Regions from separate parts of the Streptomyces sp. NPDC056373 genome, predicted to be linked through region 1. Evidence: riboswitches for the same ligand, from Rfam matches in the RefSeq annotation. Region 1 holds a riboswitch; each other region holds the start of a gene.
What was found. A riboswitch is a leader RNA that binds a small molecule or an ion and turns the genes downstream of it on or off. The one in region 1 is predicted to bind cobalamin.
Positions count from the first base shown of each region.

Region 2: linked by a shared signal. The riboswitch ahead of ACFCXS_RS20115 (ABC transporter substrate-binding protein) and the one ahead of metE (5-methyltetrahydropteroyltriglutamate--homocysteine S-methyltransferase) in region 1 are both predicted to bind cobalamin.
Region 3: linked by a shared signal. The riboswitch ahead of ACFCXS_RS21015 (energy-coupling factor ABC transporter permease) and the one ahead of metE (5-methyltetrahydropteroyltriglutamate--homocysteine S-methyltransferase) in region 1 are both predicted to bind cobalamin.

Region 1 is NZ_JBHJPX010000019.1:43,255-46,519, reverse strand. Features, by position in the region: gene ACFCXS_RS33160 (enolase C-terminal domain-like protein) at 1-413, opposite strand, end outside; partial or broken gene ACFCXS_RS33155 (hypothetical protein) at 988-1,200, opposite strand; cobalamin riboswitch at 1,390-1,624, shown strand; gene metE (5-methyltetrahydropteroyltriglutamate--homocysteine S-methyltransferase) at 1,777-3,265, shown strand, end outside.
Region 2 is NZ_JBHJPX010000009.1:75,277-78,541, forward strand. Features, by position in the region: gene ACFCXS_RS20105 (APC family permease) at 1-1,022, opposite strand, end outside; gene ACFCXS_RS20110 (CoA-binding protein) at 1,176-1,604, opposite strand; cobalamin riboswitch at 1,686-1,876, shown strand; gene ACFCXS_RS20115 (ABC transporter substrate-binding protein) at 1,945-2,961, shown strand; gene ACFCXS_RS20120 (FecCD family ABC transporter permease) at 2,958-3,265, shown strand, end outside.
Region 3 is NZ_JBHJPX010000009.1:269,936-273,200, reverse strand. Features, by position in the region: gene ACFCXS_RS21020 (serine/threonine-protein kinase) at 209-1,663, shown strand; cobalamin riboswitch at 1,792-1,977, shown strand; gene ACFCXS_RS21015 (energy-coupling factor ABC transporter permease) at 2,007-2,711, shown strand; gene ACFCXS_RS21010 (energy-coupling factor ABC transporter substrate-binding protein) at 2,708-3,076, shown strand; gene cbiQ (cobalt ECF transporter T component CbiQ) at 3,083-3,265, shown strand, end outside.

The sequences.
Region 1 (3,265 bases):
AGCGGCTTCCCCTCCCGCTTGGCGTACAGATCCCACACGGCGTTCACCACCGCCCCGATGGCCATGTGCACCACGCCCTTCTCCGGCCCCAGCCAGCGCAGCTGGCTGTCGCCGACGAGCGAGCGACTGAACCCTCCGAGGTCGGAGAGGACCTCTTGCAGCCGCAGCCCCACCACATGCGGGCGCAACGCGTCGATCGCCGCCACCTCGACCTCATTGCCCCGGCCGATGGTGAAGCAGAACCCGTGCCCCTCCAGCCCGTCCCCGGCATCGGTGCGGATGATCACATAGGACGCCGAATAATCCGGATCGGGATTCATGGCGTCCGACCCTTCGAGCCGGCGCGACGTGGGAAACCGGATGTCGTAGGCGTCCAGCGCCGTGATCCGCCCCCGCGTCGGGTGGGGCCTCATGGCAGGCGACTCATCGACGTCATCGGGAGGACTCCAGAGAATCAAGCCTGACGGCAAGCGGGGTACCCAAATGACTGTATATCGCACAAAAGCCCCGTCCGCGCTTCAGCAGGCTCGTGTCGCCGGGGGGCTTGCTGCCGGGCCGTAACGCAAAAGGCCAGGTCAGAAGGAATCTGACCTGGCCTCAGAGAGAGCCGCCTTCGGGATTCGAACCCGAGACCTACGCATTACGAGCCCGATAGGGATCGTGACGAGGTGTGCCACGCAATCGCATCAGATCCTGTTTTCGCAGATCAGAGCACCGATCGCGGTCCCGCTGCCGGTACGCCGTGTTACGCCGTCCACAGGCGTCCGCGCTCCCCTTGCGCTCCCCGCCCCCTGAGCGACGCGGTACGCGAAGACAAGTAGGCCCTCGACGCCACCATGCTGACACATTTTGTCGGGATCACACAGGCCGCCCGCAGCGATGAGCGCAACAGCATCTGCAGCAACAGCAGGCCGCAGGGACGTCGTCGGCCGTCGTCGTCGCGGCGGCGGCCTCTTCGGCTTCCGCGGTCTCCGCCACGTCGATGCGCAGCAGCTTGAGCAGATCGGCGGTGACGACCCGATAGGCGTTGCCCAGCCGGAGGACCGTGCACGGATAACGCCCATGTTTGGCGAGCTGGTATCCCGTGGTGCGGCTGAGGGACAGCGCACGGTTCGCCGTCTCCAGGTCCACTGCTGCAGGCAGCGCGAGCAGTTCCGCGCGTGTCAGTCCACGGGACGCGTCGTCGCGGTTGGTGGTCACGGAGGAGCTGTACCCCCGCGAGGTTGTCCGCGACCTGCTCCGGTCGGTCCTTGGGCCAGATCGGGTACGTCGCTGCCACGGGTGGCCGACGGTCACTTGGATCGTGGTGTCGTCCTTCGCGAGGTGGTGCGGTTCGTCTGTCAAGCCGGTGCCGCCGAAGCGGTACAGCCGTGTCGCCTCGGTGGCTATAGGCTGTGGCGCGCAGCTGGTTCGCCCTGTCCGCCAGGCAGGCGCGTCGCAAGAGGGAACCCGGTGGGAATCCGGGACTGCCCCGCAGCGGTGAGCGGGAACGACCGCCGTCATACGCACTGGGCCCGAGGTACAGGGCCTGGGAAGCGACGGCCAGTAGGTGTCTCGTACGGCGGTTTCGTACGACGGGACGTGCCCGTGAGTCCGAAGACCTGCCCGTTGCCCGCGTACGGACGACTCGTACGCGGATGTCCCGGTGACCTCGTGGGCGGGTCGGCGTGCATACCGAGCGGGCGGCCAACGAGCCGTTTCCGTCCGGTCCGTCACCCCTTCGCGCTCTCGTCCCGTCGCCGGGTCTCAGGGAATCATCTCGCGAAGGAGATCTCCGTGACATCGAAGTCCGCAGCCGCGGCAGCACGGGCCACCGTGTACGGCTACCCCCGCCAGGGACCGGGCCGGGAACTGAAGAAGGCCGTCGAGGGCTACTGGAAGGGCCGCGTCACCGCCGCCGCGCTCCAGGACACCGCGGCCGAGCTACCCCGTACGAACTGGCAGCAGCTCACCGACGTCGGCATCCACGAAGTGCCCACCGGTGACTTCTCGTACTACGACCACGTCCTCGACACCACCGTCATGGTCGGCGCGATCCCCCAGCGGCACCGGGCCGCCGTCGAAGCCGACGCCCTGGACGGCTACTTCGCCATGGCGCGCGGTACCCAGGACGTCGCGCCGCTGGAGATGACGAAGTGGTTCGACACCAACTACCACTATCTAGTGCCGGAGTTGGGGCCGGACACGGTCTTCACGGCCGATTCGGCCAAGCAGGTCGCCGAGTTGAAGGAGGCCCTCGCTCTCGGTCTGGCCGCCCGGCCCGTCCTGGTCGGTCCCGTCACCTACCTGCTGCTGGCCAAGCCCGCCCCCGGCGTGCCCGCGGACTTCGCGCCGCTCACCCTCCTCGACCGGCTGCTGCCGGTGTACGCCGAGGTCCTCGCCGACCTGCGGGCGGCGGGCGCCGAGTGGGTGCAGCTCGACGAGCCCGCCCTGGTCCAGGACTGCACCCCGGCCGAACTGAACGCCACCGCGCGCACATATCGCGACCTCGGCGCCCTCACCGAGCGGCCGAAGCTGCTGGTGGCCTCGTACTTCGACCGGCTCGGCGACGCCCTGCCCGTGCTGGCCAAGGCGCCGGTCGAGGGACTCGCCCTGGACTTCACCGAGTCGGCCGCCGCCAACCTCGACGCCCTCGCCGGGGTGGGCGGGCTGCCCGGCAAGCGCCTGATCGCGGGTGTGGTCAACGGCCGCAACATCTGGGTCAACGACCTGTCGGCCTCGCTCACCACGCTCGGCACGCTGCTGGGACTGGCCGACCGGGTGGACGTGGCCGCCTCCTGCTCCCTCCTGCACGTCCCTCTCGACGCGGCGGCGGAGCGGGACATCGAGCCTCAGATCCTGCGCTGGCTCGCCTTCGCCCGCCAGAAGACCGCCGAGATCGTCACCCTCGCCAAGGGACTCGCCCAGGGCACCGACACGATCGCCGCGGAACTCGCCGCCAACCGGGCAGACCTGGCCTCCCGGGCGGGTTCACCGATCACCCGCGATCCGGCCGTCCGGGCCCGCGCGGCGGCCGTCACCGCGTTCGACACGCGCCGCTCCTACCCGTACCGTCAGCGAGCCGCCGCCCAACGGGCCTATCTGAAGCTGCCGTTGCTGCCCACTACCACCATCGGCTCGTTCCCACAGACCGGCGAACTGCGCACCGCCCGCGCCGATCTGCGCGCCAGCCGGATCGACACAGCGGCCTACGAGGAGCGCGTCAGGGCAGAGATCAGCGAGGTGATCGCCTTCCAGGAGAAGACCGGCCTCGACGTCCTGGTGC
Region 2 (3,265 bases), on a different contig from region 1:
ACGCCGCGCCCGTCGGTGCGGACGAACAGCTTCGGCGCGTAGCCGTTGCGGGCCAGTCCGTAGGAGACCCGGGACGTGGCCGTCGTGTAGATCAGGCCGGTGCCGCCCGGGGAGACCACCGCGTCCAGGTACAGCACCACGCTCAGCCAGCCGAGGCCCAGCAGGGTCGCGAGCCCCGCCCACGGGCCGCTGATGCCGGGGTAGTCGAGCTTGGTCCACCCGTGTGCGAAGGAGCCCAGTGGCAGGGCGGCGATGAAGACGACCTGGAGCAGGACGTAGATGGCCGCTCCGATGGCGACCGAACCGATCGTCGCGCGCGGCAGGTCCCGCTGCGGGTCGCGGCTCTCGCCCGCCAGCTGGATCGCCTGCTCGAAGCCCAGCAGGGCGAAGATGATGCCGCTGGAACTGACGGCGCTCAGCACACCGTGGGCGCCGAACGGGGCGAAGCCGTGCTCGGTGAAGTTGCCCGGGTGGAAGTTGCCCGCCGCGATGATGAAGATCGCGGCCAGCGGCACGGCCACCTTCCACCAGGTGGCGGCGCTGTTGGTGTGCGCCAGGATCCGCACCCCGAGGAAGTTGACGACGACGAACACGGCCATCAGGACGACCGCGACGACGAAGCCGCTCGTCGTGAGCGTCCCGTCCTTCGCGTGCTGGAAGCCCTGGGCCCAGTGCCAGTGCCCGGCGTAGCCGATCATGGCCTCGACCTCGATCGGTGCCACCGTGGCGGCCTGGAGCCAGGCGAACCAGCCGAAGGACATGCCGGCCAGTCCGCCGAACGCGTAGTGCGGATAACGGGCGGTGCCGCCGGCGACCGGGAACATGCCGCCCAGTTCCGCGTGCACCAGGGCCAGCAGCACGATCGCCACCGCACCGATGAGCCAGGACAGGATCGCCGCGGGGCCGGCCGCCACGACGGCCTTCTCGGCGCCGTACAACCAGCCCGAGCCGATGATGGAGCCGACCGAGGCCCACATGAGCCCGATCAGCCCGACATCCCGGCGCAGGCCGTCTCTTTCCATGAATGCAGGGGCCTCTCATAGAGAACTCGGAGAGTTCGGCGAGCAAGAGGCCTCAGATTAGGAATCGACCGCCCGGCGGCAGAAGACGAGTTGTGCAGCCTTGACCGGGCGCGGGAAGCCTTGACCGGCTGCGGGCATTTCCTGGAAAACGCTTCAGGATTCCTGTACGCGGTGATGAGGCAGCCGTGGGATCTCGATTGCCGGACAGCGGTCCATCACCATCTCCAGGCCCGCCGCCCGGGTCCGGTCGTACGCCGCCCCGTCGATCACGCCGAGCTGGAACCAGACGCCCTTCGCGCCCTTGGCGACCGCCTGGTCCGCGACGGCCCCGGCGAGGTCGCTGTTCACGAACACGTCCACCACGTCCACGTCGAAGGGGATGTCCGCCAGGCTCGCGTACCCCTTCTCCCCGTGCACCGTCTCCGCCTTCGGGTGCACCGGCACGACGCGCTTGCCGAAACGCTGGAGCACGGCGGCGACGCCGTACGCCGCGCGCCGCTGGTTCGACGACAGGCCCACCACGGCCCAGGTGTCGCCGAGCTCGGTGAGAATCCTGCGGACCGTTGCCTCGTCGCCGTACACCGGCGGCCTCCTCGGAAGTCGTGGACGAGCTGCTCTCCGTTCAACGGCGCCGGGTGCGCGGTGATTCCCCGGAGGGCCCCGTGATAGCTTGCCGGGGCCAGTCGAACCCATGTACGTGGGTCAGGGAATCCGGTGCGAATCCGGAACTGACGCGCAGCGGTGAGGGGGACGGGCGGGGCCTCGGCCACTGGACTCCTTCACGGACGTCCGGGAAGGCGCTCCGACCCGGGTGAACCCGAGTCCGAAGACCTGCTGGCGGCCCCCGCGGCCGCGCGCGGCGGGGGAGCACCGTACGACCGGGCTCCGCGACCGAGCCCTCGACGACTGAGGACTGGTTCCCGTGCCCCTCGCCCGCCCCGCCCGTGCCGCCGTCCTGCTCGCCGCCGGTTCCCTGCTCCTGACCGGCTGCGGCGGGAGCACGTCCACCGACGCGAAAGCCGCCGTCACGCTCACCGACTGCGGGCACGAGGTCCGCGTGGCCGCCCCGCCGCGGCACGCCGTGTCCCTCAACCAGGGCACCACCGAGATCCTGCTCTCCCTGGGGCTCGCCGACCGCATGGCGGGCACGGCCACCTGGACCGACCCCGTGATGAAGGGACTGGAGAAGGCGAACGCGACGGTGCCGCGCATCGCCGACGACAACCCGTCCTTCGAACGCGTCCTGGACACCGAGCCCGACTTCGTCGCCGCGTCCTTCGTCTCCACCCTCGGAAAGGGCGGCGTCGCGACCCGCGAGCAGTTCGAGAAGCTCGGGGTCCCCACCTACGTCTCCCCGTCCGACTGCGCGGGCAAGGACAACTCGGGCGGCGGCGACGGCACCCGCGACAAGGCCCTCGGCATCGACACCGTCTACGGCGAAGTCCACGACCTGGCAACCGTGTTCGGTGTGCGCAAACGCGGCGACGCCCTCGTGGCCTCCCTCCACAAGCGCATGAAGACGGCCACGCAGGGCATCGACGCCTCCGGCGTCACCCTCCTCTACTGGTTCGCGAACTCCGATTCGCCCTACATGGCGGGCTGTTGCGGAGCACCCGGCATCATCACCCGGGCCCTCGGCGCGAAGAACGTCTTCGACGACACGCACGAGGAGTGGCCACAGGTCAACTGGGAGACGGTCGCCGACCGCGACCCCGACGTCCTCGTCATCGGCGACCTGACCCGCGAGTCCCAGACCGCCGAGTCCGCCGCGAAGAAGATCGCCTTCCTGGAGTCCAACCCGGTCACCAGGAACATGGACGCGGTCCGGCACAAGCGGTACGTGCTGCTCAGCGGGCAGGCCATGAACCCGACGATCCGGACCGTCGAGGGCGTGGAGCAGGTCGCCGCCGGGCTGCGCCGGTTCGGGCTGGTGAAGTGACCGCCCGCGAGCAGGAGCTGCCGGCCGCCGGGCCCGGGCGCCGGGCCGGGCTCGCGCTGGGTCTGGCGGGGGCCGTCGCGCTCGTGACCTCCCTCGCCGTGGCCATCACCATCGGCCCCGCCGACATCGGCGTCGCGGACGTGTGGTCCGTCGTGGCCGCCCATCTCGGCCTCGGCGACTCGGGGCTCACGACGATCCGGGACGGGATCGTCTGGCAGCTGCGACTGCCTCGCACGCTGCTCGCCGCCGTGTGCGGGGCCGGACTGGCCGTGTGCGGGGCGGTGATGCAGTCGCTGCTGCGCAA
Region 3 (3,265 bases), on a different contig from region 1:
CGGGCGCCGGGGCTGTCACCCCGGCGGGCGACACCCTCGCTCCGGGATTTGCGCGCCAGGACGCTCCGAGGACACCCGCGGCGGAGATCGGCGGTCATGCCGCGCCAGTATCCTGGGTCGGCTGCGGCACCCCCGACCAATCCCCGTGCACGAGCGGGGAGTTCGGCCTGCGGCGACGACCTTCCCCCTATGCGTGAGACGAGGACGAGTGCTGCTAGCGGGCCGCTACCGGCTGGATGTGGAGATCGGGCGCGGTGGAATGGGAGAGGTCTGGCGCGCGTACGACGAGACGCTCGCCAGGGCGGTGGCCCTCAAGCTGCTGCTCCCCCAGGACACCGACGCCACGGCGGCCTCCCGGTTCCGTCTGGAGGCTCAGACCGCCGGACGTCTCAACCACCCCAACGTGGTCGGTGTGCTGGACTTCGGCGAGTACGACAACCGGCTGTACCTGGTGATGGAGCTGGTCGAGGGCGACAGTCTCGCCGGGGTGCTGACCGGCTCCGGCTCGCTGCCCGCCGAGCGGGTGGCCGTGCTCGCGGCGCAGGCGTCCGCGGGGCTCGCCGCCGCGCACGCGCAGGGCATCGTGCACCGGGACGTCAAGCCCGCCAACCTGCTGCTGGACGCGGGCGGCACGCTGAAGATCGGCGACTTCGGCATCGCGCGGTTCCTCGACGACCCCGGCGCCGCGCTCACCGCCACCGGCCAGATCATCGGCACCGGCCTCTACCTCGCGCCCGAGCGGGCGCTGGGCAAACCCGCGGGGCCCGCGTCCGACATGTACTCCCTGGGCTGCGTGCTCTACCAGCTCCTCAGCGGACGTCCCCCGTTCGAGGCCGACACCGCCGTCGCCCTGCTCCACCAGCACCTCGACTCGGTTCCCGTGCCGCCGCGCGAGCTCGGTGTCGCCGGACTTCCACCGGCGTTCGAGAACTACCTCCTGGGTCTGCTGGCCAAGCAGCCCGAGGACCGCCCCACCGCACAGCAGGCCGCCGAGTGGTTCGCCCAGGGCGCCTGGCGGGGCCTGCCCGAGCCGCTGCCGGAGGTCTCCCCGCCACTGCGGGCGAACACCGCGTCCGCAGCGATGCCCGCCGGGCCGGGACCGTACGCGACCGCCGAGACCGGCAGCCCGACCACGTACGCGCTGCCCGCCACCAAGGGTCATCGCACCGCTGCCCGGGCGGCCCAGGCGGGGCGTTCGGGCCGCTCGCGCGGTCGCGGGGGCCGGGGCAACCGGTCGAAGCTGGCCGCGACGGCCGCCGCCGCGGCACTGTTCGTCGCCGCGATGCTCATCGGCATGCGCTGGTTCTCACCCGGCACGACCGCGGAGGGGACGGAACCCGACGCGTCCCCGAGTGCGAGCAGCCCGGCCGCCACGCCGTCCACCGACCCCGCCACGTCCGGCTCCTCCGGCTCCGCCGGCTCACAGGCCGACCCGGCGGCCGGCCCGGGGCCTGCCGACACGCCCGCGACCGGCACCGTGGCCGATGTCACTCCGTCCACGCCGCCCCCTTCCCCGACCCCTCCCGCGTCCGCGCCGGACGTCGCGACTCCGACGCAGGAAGCGGTCCACGGCGGCCCCGAGCAGCCGAAGCCGCAGAAGCCGCGCCAGGCCGGGCAGGACGGGGAGAGCGACGACGGCGGGGACGACGCGGGCGACGACTGACAAGGTCCGGACGTCGCGCGGCGGGGCCTTGCGCGCAGCGCGTGGACCGGCCGGGGGATGCGCCGGTGTGCGAACGGGCGCCCCCTCGCGCGCCCCTTGGGTGGCTTGTCATCGCCCTTACCCCGGCCTTATTGTCACCAGGCCTTGGTGAACGGGAAATCCGGTGTGATGCCGGTGCGGCCCTCGCCACTGTGAATCGGGAAGTCCGGCTCCGGCCCTCATGGGCAGCCACTGGGTCCTTGCGACCCGGGAAGGCGGAGACCGGGCGGTGGTACCCGTCAGCCAGGAGACCGGCCAAGGCGCGTCAACCATCCACGAGGTGCTGGAGAGGGTCTGCTGAGCCATGCACATAGCCGAGGGTTTCCTTCCTCCGGCGCACGCGGTCGCCTGGGGCGTCGCGTCGGCGCCGTTCGTCGTCCACGGAGTCCGGTCGCTCACCCGTGAAGTGCGCGAGCACCCCGAGAGCACCCTGCTCCTCGGTGCGTCCGGCGCCTTCACGTTCGTCCTGTCCGCCCTCAAGCTCCCGTCCGTCACGGGCAGTTGCTCGCACCCCACCGGCACGGGCCTGGGAGCCGTCCTGTTCCGGCCGCCCATCATGGCGGTGCTGGGCACCATCACCCTGCTGTTCCAGGCGCTGCTGCTGGCGCACGGCGGCCTGACCACGCTCGGCGCCAACGTCTTCTCCATGGCGATCGTCGGTCCCTGGGCCGGATACGCCGTCTACACACTGCTGCGGCGCTGCGGCGCGCCGCTGATGGTGGCGGTGTTCTGCGGCGCGTTCGTCGCCGACCTGTCCACCTACTGCGTCACCAGCGTGCAGCTGGCGCTCGCGTTCCCCGACCCGGGCAGCGGATTCCTGGGCGCGCTGGGCAAGTTCGGTTCCATCTTCGCCGTCACGCAGATTCCGCTCGCGGTGAGCGAGGGACTGCTGACCGTGCTCGTGATGCGGCTGCTGGTGCAGTCCAGCAAGGGCGAACTGACCCGTCTGGGCGTGCTCCTCGCCAAGAAGCAGGCGACCGGGACGGAGACCGAGGTGGCGGCCCGATGAAGCGGAACACGAAGATCAACCTCGTGCTGCTGCTCCTCGTGGCCGCGCTCGCCGTGCTGCCGTTGGCGCTCGGTCTGGGTGACCACAAGAAGGAGCCGTTCACGGGCGCCGACGCCGAGGCCGAGACGGCGATCACGGAGCTGAAGCCGGACTACGAGCCGTGGTTCTCGCCGCTGTACGAACCGCCGTCCGGTGAGATCGAGTCGGCCCTGTTCGCTCTCCAGGCGGCTCTCGGCGCCGGTGTCCTCGCCTACTACTTCGGTCTGCGCCGGGGCCGCAGGCAGGGCGAGCAGCGGGCGCTGGAGCGGGAGTCCGGCAGCGCGCTTCCCGGCGCCGCCGGGAAGTCCGCCGCGGAACGGGACTGAGCCCGGGTGCTGCCGATCGACGCGGCGGCGCACAGCAGTCGCTGGCGCCGCCGCCATCCCGTGGACAAGGCCGTGCTCGGGCTCGGCCTCACCGTGCTCGCGATCTCCCTGCCGCCCTGGCCGGGCGCGGCCCTGGTCCTCCTGACGGCCCTGGTCGTGCTGCTGGGTCCGGCCGGTGTGCCCGGGCGG